2 regions of the Paenibacillus sp. S29 genome follow, and region 2 is predicted to be linked to the other one. Evidence: riboswitches for the same ligand, from Rfam matches in the RefSeq annotation. Region 2 holds a riboswitch; the other holds the start of a gene.
What was found. A riboswitch is a leader RNA that binds a small molecule or an ion and turns the genes downstream of it on or off. The one in region 2 is predicted to bind ZMP and ZTP.
Positions count from the first base shown of each region.

Region 1: it holds a riboswitch for ZMP and ZTP, as region 2 does, so the genes downstream of both, ACL9RM_RS02500 (TIGR01440 family protein) here and ACL9RM_RS19530 (bifunctional 5,10-methylenetetrahydrofolate dehydrogenase/5,10-methenyltetrahydrofolate cyclohydrolase) in region 2, are expected to answer to the same signal.

Region 1 covers NZ_JBMOUI010000001.1:532,081-535,490, forward strand. Annotated here, with positions in the region: gene ACL9RM_RS02490 (manganese efflux pump MntP family protein) at 129-689, shown strand; gene ACL9RM_RS02495 (low molecular weight protein arginine phosphatase) at 794-1,378, shown strand; ZMP/ZTP riboswitch at 1,457-1,538, shown strand; gene ACL9RM_RS02500 (TIGR01440 family protein) at 1,758-2,345, shown strand; gene glyA (serine hydroxymethyltransferase) at 2,466-3,410, shown strand, end outside.
Region 2 covers NZ_JBMOUI010000012.1:111,417-114,826, reverse strand. Annotated here, with positions in the region: gene ACL9RM_RS19535 (cyclodeaminase/cyclohydrolase family protein) at 115-750, opposite strand; gene ACL9RM_RS19530 (bifunctional 5,10-methylenetetrahydrofolate dehydrogenase/5,10-methenyltetrahydrofolate cyclohydrolase) at 747-1,613, opposite strand; ZMP/ZTP riboswitch at 1,726-1,810, opposite strand; gene ACL9RM_RS19525 (fatty acid desaturase) at 2,024-3,085, shown strand; gene ACL9RM_RS19520 (sensor histidine kinase) at 3,153-3,410, shown strand, end outside.

The DNA of each region.
Region 1 (3,410 bases), on a different contig from region 2:
GAGCCTCTTATATTAAATTTTCCTCCCTCCTCGTCTCGGTATTGGGTACTTCCAGTACATGCTTGTACTGATTTGCCCCTTGTCCGCATAACGTGTACAAGAACAGACGGATAATGGAGGGATGGAGTATGCTGGCAGCCTCTGCCCATGCCGGGCAGGTTGTAACGATTCTAATCATGGCGGTAGCGCTAGGAATGGATGCGTTATCGCTGGGCGTAGGGATCGGCATGAAGGGGATACGCCTGCGAGACGTGCTGCGCATCAGTACTGTCATTGGCTTTTTTCATATTCTGATGCCATTACTGGGAATGTTCACAGGCCATTATATGAGTTCTTTATTAGGTCATGTGACGGCCTACTTCGCAGGGGGTCTACTCATCCTTTTGGGCGGGCATATGGTGTATAATTCCTTTAAAGGGGACGGCGTACAGGTATTGGATCATCGTTCGCCTTTAGGCCTTTTGCTGTTTGCACTTGGGGTGAGCGTTGACTCATTTTCTGTAGGAGTGTCACTAGGTATGTTCCAGAGTGATCTGGTGCTGTCCGTTCTGGCGTTTGGTTTTTGCGGGGGAGCAATGGCGATGCTGGGCCTGCTGCTGGGTCGCAAGGTCAGCCGTAATCTAGGAGATTATGGGGAAGCAGTGGGGGGTGCCATTTTGTTGGCATTCGGCTTTATGTTTATGTTTTGATTTTAGCGTAGACAGTGTAAAATAAGTGCAGGGTTATCGTAAAGGATTAGGATTATAGTAATCCTCTGTTTATATATTTTTTTAACATACGGGGGGTGAAAACGTTGAAGAATATCTTATTCGTATGCACAGGGAATACCTGTCGCAGTCCAATGGCTGAAGGGATGCTGCGTAAGTTGGCTGCTGAGCATGGGCTAGAACTGGAAGTGCGTTCTGCGGGAGTAGCCGCGATGGAAGGCACGCCGATATCCCGACATGCAGAGGCGGTTCTACGTGATCACGATATATCCGATCAAATCACTTCAACCCCTTTGAGCGACGGGCTTGCCGGGTGGGCGCATCTGATCTTAACCTTGACGCAAGGACATAAACAGCACGTAATTCAGCGCTTTCCCCAAACGGCGGGCAAAGTATTTACGCTTAAGGAATATGTGGAGAACCGGGATGCGGTGTTGAATGATGTACAGGAGTTGGATGGTTTATATGCTTCACAGCAGTTGATGGCTTCACTCGGACAAGAGCTATCGGCGCAGGAACGTGAACGAATGATTGAATTACACCAACGGATTCCGGGCTTTGATATTTCAGATCCGTTTGGCGGTTCGCGAGAAGACTACGATGTCACAGCTGCAGAAATCCGTACGGCGCTGCATAAGCTGCTGGACAAGCTAAAGGCTTCTTCCGAATAAAATTGGTATTACTCATCTGTTTTGTACGGAATCTGTTGATTTTCGGCGGCAAATCCGTTAAGATAAGGTGGAAAAATGAGAATCCGATGTAACTGGCGACAAAAGTGGGATTAACCACGATGGAGCATCGGATATACGGCCGGTCGCCTGGGCAAAAGAGCAATTCCACATAGGTGTGGACTGCTCTTTTTTCATATACAAGTTGAGCCAGATTGTTAGCTGAGAGTTGATTCCTTTAAAGGTTCTTCCATTTTTTCTGCTCGAAATCTGAAACATCGGCTATAATATAGTCAGATTGTGATCAGGAGAGAGTGTGTTGAACTTGGGGCATGAGGCCGTGCCTAGTCTCTGAGAGGCTGTTCAACCAAAGGGGGTTCCAATAGTGGGACAATTGGATCATGAGATTTCGCTAGAAGCACAGACCACTTCTGTTGTGCGGGAAATCGCAGAAGCAGCCAGTCTCAAGGCTGGCCGCCTGCTGGTTATTGGCGTTAGCACAAGTGAAGTGGCTGGAAGTCGGATTGGTACGGCGGGAGCGCTCGATGTGGCTCAGCAACTGTTGTCTGGAGTAGAGTCCGTTCGCAGGGAGTATGGCTTTGATGTGGCGTTTCAATGCTGTGAGCATTTGAACCGAGCGCTGGTCGTTGAACGGGCTGTGCTGGAGCGACTGGGACTGACGGAGGTTGCAGCTGTTCCTGTTCGTACAGCAGGAGGCTCTATGGCCACCGTCGCCTATCGTTCTATGAGTGACGCGTGTTTGGCGGCGAACGTGCAGGCCCATGCCGGGATAGACATCGGCGAAACGCTGATTGGCATGCATCTGCGATCCATTGCTGTTCCATTTCGCCCAAGTCTTCGCTGGATTGGCGAAGCACGTGTGACAGCGGCATTCACCCGTCCTCCACTTATTGGTGGACAACGGGCAGTGTATAGTCTGGAGCAAGAAGTCGGCGGAAACTGCGATTAGCATTTGGCATGGCGGCATGTTTGTACTAATCTTTTTTGCATTGATGATGAGGTACCCAACAGAGGAGCAGGCGTTTGCTTGTATACCCAACAATTGACTATGGAGAGGGAGTAATCAATCATGATGGAACACCTGCGTAAAAGTGACCCGGCAGTGATGGAAGCAATGGGACTTGAACTGAAACGACAACGCCACAATATCGAGCTAATCGCATCCGAGAACATTGTCAGTGAAGCAGTAATGGAAGCCATGGGCTCCGTGCTGACGAATAAATATGCTGAAGGTTATCCGAACAAACGCTACTATGGTGGCTGTGAACATGTAGATATCGTTGAAGACATCGCACGTGACCGCGCAAAAGAATTGTTCGGCGCCGAGCATGCTAACGTGCAGCCTCACTCTGGAGCACAAGCCAACATGGCGGTGTATCTGGCAGCTCTCAAACCTGGAGATACTGTACTGGGTATGAATTTGGCGCATGGTGGCCATTTAACACACGGAAGTCCGGTTAACGCTTCCGGCTTGTTGTATAACTTTGCTGCTTACGGTGTACGCGAAGACAACTTCCGCATCGACTACGATGAAGTGCGCAAGGCAGCCTTTAAGCACCGCCCTCGTCTGATTGTAGCTGGCGCGAGTGCATATCCGCGTACTATTGATTTTGAAGCTTTTGCTTCCATTGCCAATGATGTAGGCGCTCTGTTTATGGTGGATATGGCACATATCGCAGGTCTCGTGGCAGCGGGAATTCACCCAAGTCCAGTTCCGCATGCCCAATTTGTAACAACAACAACACACAAAACGCTGCGTGGTCCGCGCGGGGGTCTGATTCTGACTCGCAAAGCATGGGCGCAAGCGATTGATAAAGCTATTTTCCCTGGTACTCAAGGGGGGCCACTGATGCATGTGATCGCGTCTAAAGCGGTTGCTTTGGGTGAAGCGCTCCAGCCATCGTTCAAAACCTATGCGCAAAACGTAGTTCGCAACGCACAGGTGCTGGCTGAAACACTGTTGGCTGAAGGGATTAACATTGTATCCGGTGGTACGGATAACCATCTGATGCTG
Region 2 (3,410 bases):
TTACTATTTTGTCGTAATTTCAATAGTATCTTCTTTTTGTATCCAATCAGGCTATTTTTTAATGAGTAAGCAGAATATATTGGTTCGAACAGGTTAAACACGGTTATGAGCAATCTAATTCGCTATTCGACTGCGCACCATCAACAAGGTTTGTTCTTTGATCTGTCCGATTTCACGGATGAGTGCGGCTGTCTTGGTCTCATAGGAGTATTTGACATCCAAATCTTTCAGCGAAGCAAGGTTAATGTCGACGGTAAGCAGGGCAGATTGAGCGGCGGCTTCGAACAGGATCGCGCCGATGCCAAGATCCGAAATCACATTTTTATTGGACATTTCCACAATGTTGTAGGCTTGCGACAATCCGTCCCGGCATACTTCCAACAGGCGCATGGGTACCTCAATGGCAGCGATCACCGCTGTCTGTAAGGAATGGGTACGATAGCGCTTTTCTTCGTCCGTTTCCTTGGGCAAACGCAGCGCGGTCATGTACTGTTCAAAGGATTGGATGTCTGCGGCCATTAGTTCCTCACAATGTGTAGACAATCCTTCCATGCTGCTAATGACGTCCGTGATTTGTTCATGGATATGCGCATATTTTTCTCCTTGTGAAAGGTTGGCGGTCATAGAGGTCATAGCCGCGCCTAGTGCCGCAGCCAGTGCGGATACACTTCCTCCGCCGGGGGTAGGCGCTGCACTTGCAGCCTCTTTTAGAAAATGCCCGATGGAATGATTCCACGACAGTTCACTCATGAATAGACCACCTCTCTGGAGTAGTGTTGCAGATGTATTGCTTTGAGCAGATTTTTGTATAAAATCGCAGTTGTTAAGGTGCCAACACCGCCGGGAACCGGAGAAATGGCATGGACCTTTTCCCCAACGTCTAAAGCGGCATCCCCCACTATTTTTCCCTCTAGCGTCTCATTAATTCCCGCATCTACCAAAATCAGACCGGGATGAACCATATCCTGTGTAATTACATCAGGGCATCCGACTGCGACGAAGGCAATGTCTGCATGGCTCAGATGCTCTGCAATATCACGTGTTCCTGCATGACAGGCGGTAACGGTGGCATTTTCTCTTTGCAACATGTGGAAAAGAGGAAGTCCCACTGTCTGTCCGATGCCCACGAGAGTAACATTTTTGCCTGCCAATGTGTGACCGTAATGCTTAAGTAGCTCGATACAGGCTTGAGGTGTTGCGGGATATAGCCCGGCGTCACCTGTTACGGTAGCCAGCTTGTTATCAGGTGTAATTCCATCAATATCCTTGTAGGGGGCGATGGATTGTTTAATAACGGAGGCGGAAAGATGTTGGGGAAGCGGGAGTTCCAGCATAATGCCATGTACATGGGGGGCATCGTTCAGACTGCCGATCAGGTGCAGTAGCTCGGTTTCGCTAACATGACGATCAAAAGTATGGAGATGAAATGAGATGCCCAGCTTCTCCGCTATTTTTTGCTTGGTCCGGGCATAGTAGGCAGATGCCGGATCACCTTCTACCAATAGGGTCGCCAGATGGGGACGGTGTCCTTGCTGCTTCATTTCTTCTACCTGTGAACGGATCGTTGCATATACTTGCTCAGCTGCTTCTTTGGATTTCATGATAATTGCCATAGTCCGAGCCTCCTCTGAATTTATCGCATGATTTATCAACAGGGTGTCATGGTCTTGTAAAACGAAAAAAAGTATTTGCACAAGGTCGTCAAGACAGACGAATCCTCTGCAAATACTTCTCCCAGGCGAACGGTACGCTTTTTTTGTATGCTCCCTCGTGGTTCATTCCACTGACTTCGCCAGTCACATACAGCGTTATTATGTCTTATATTTTAACAAATAATCCTCAGAAAAGAAACCCGCGAACATTTGGAAAACGGGTTATGTTACTTGTCTATATGACAAATGTCATATACCCGAGCTGACGTTTATGACTACAGCGTCTACAGTCTTCACCTTATACTGAGATTAGATCAACATGTACGCCTAACAGGATCAAGGTATAGGCGTCATTTTAAAGGAGGATCATAATGAGTATGACACAACTCCCATTAGCCCAATTGAAAAAAAATATGGCTCCCTACGAGAAAATAAACACGAAATCCAGCGTTCTGCAACTCATCAATACTTTGGGTCCACTGATCCTATTGTGGTATGCTGCTTATCTTAGCCTGTCAGTTTCGTACTGGCTGACGCTTCCCATTGCCATTGTTGCATCGGGGTTTGTGGTACGGACGTTTATTATTTTTCATGATTGTGGTCATCAATCCTTCTTCAAAAGCCGCAAGCTGAACGACATTGTGGGAACGATTACAGGTATTATTACGCTCTGTCCTTATCATCAATGGAAAAATAGTCACGCGATCCACCATGCAACAAGCAGTAATCTGGATAAAAGAGGCACAGGTGACATGTGGGTGCTTACGGTAGAAGAGTACACAGAGGCTTCAACTTGGACACGGCTGGCCTATCGCATATATCGAAATCCTTGGGTTATGTTCGGACTAGGTCCGATCTATACTTTTTTGATTTCCTATCGCTTTAATATCAAGACAGCCAAACGCAAGGAAAAAATGAACACTCATGTGACGAATATATCCATCGTTGCATTGTATGCACTGTTGTGCTGGGCTATTGGATGGCAGGCCTTCCTTCTCGTACAGGCACCTATCTTTTTTGTATCCGGTATGTTGGGCATCTGGTTGTTCTATGTACAACATCAATTTGAGGATTCGTATTTTGAGCACGATGAAGAGTGGAGTTATATTAATGCAGCCGTAGAAGGCAGTTCTTACTACAAGCTTCCTAAAGTATTGCAATGGATTACGGGGAATATCGGATTTCACCACGTTCATCACTTGAGTCCCAAAGTGCCAAATTATAATTTGGAAAAAGCGCATGAAGCGACACCGTTACTTCAAAAAGCAACCACGATCACAGTGAGTAGCAGTCTGCAATCTTTGAAGTTCCGCCTTTGGGATGAAAATACGAAAACCTTTTTGACCTTTAAACAAGTGAAGCCGCTCCTCAGCAAACGTGTTGCAGTCACGAAACCCATCCCTACACCTGTTGTAAGCACAGAAAGAAAATAACGTTGTACAAAACTTGGTATGATATGATAAGAGATATAAGTCAAGTGAAGTAGAAGAGGGTGGCAGGATGCAAAAATGGTATCAGATTTTTCAAAGAAATACTGGACTTAGCCCTTATGTGTGGGTCGTCTTTTATATCCTGCCCTTTTACTACTTTAGCTCTTCATCTACAAGTCATATTATTCTGGGTACTGCTATTATTTTGGTGTTTTTTGCATGTTATGTATTGGCTTTTGTCTCGAAAGGCTGGCTCATATACTTTTGGACCAGTGTACAAATTGCCATATCGATTACCATGACACTGCTGTTTAGCTATATGTATTTT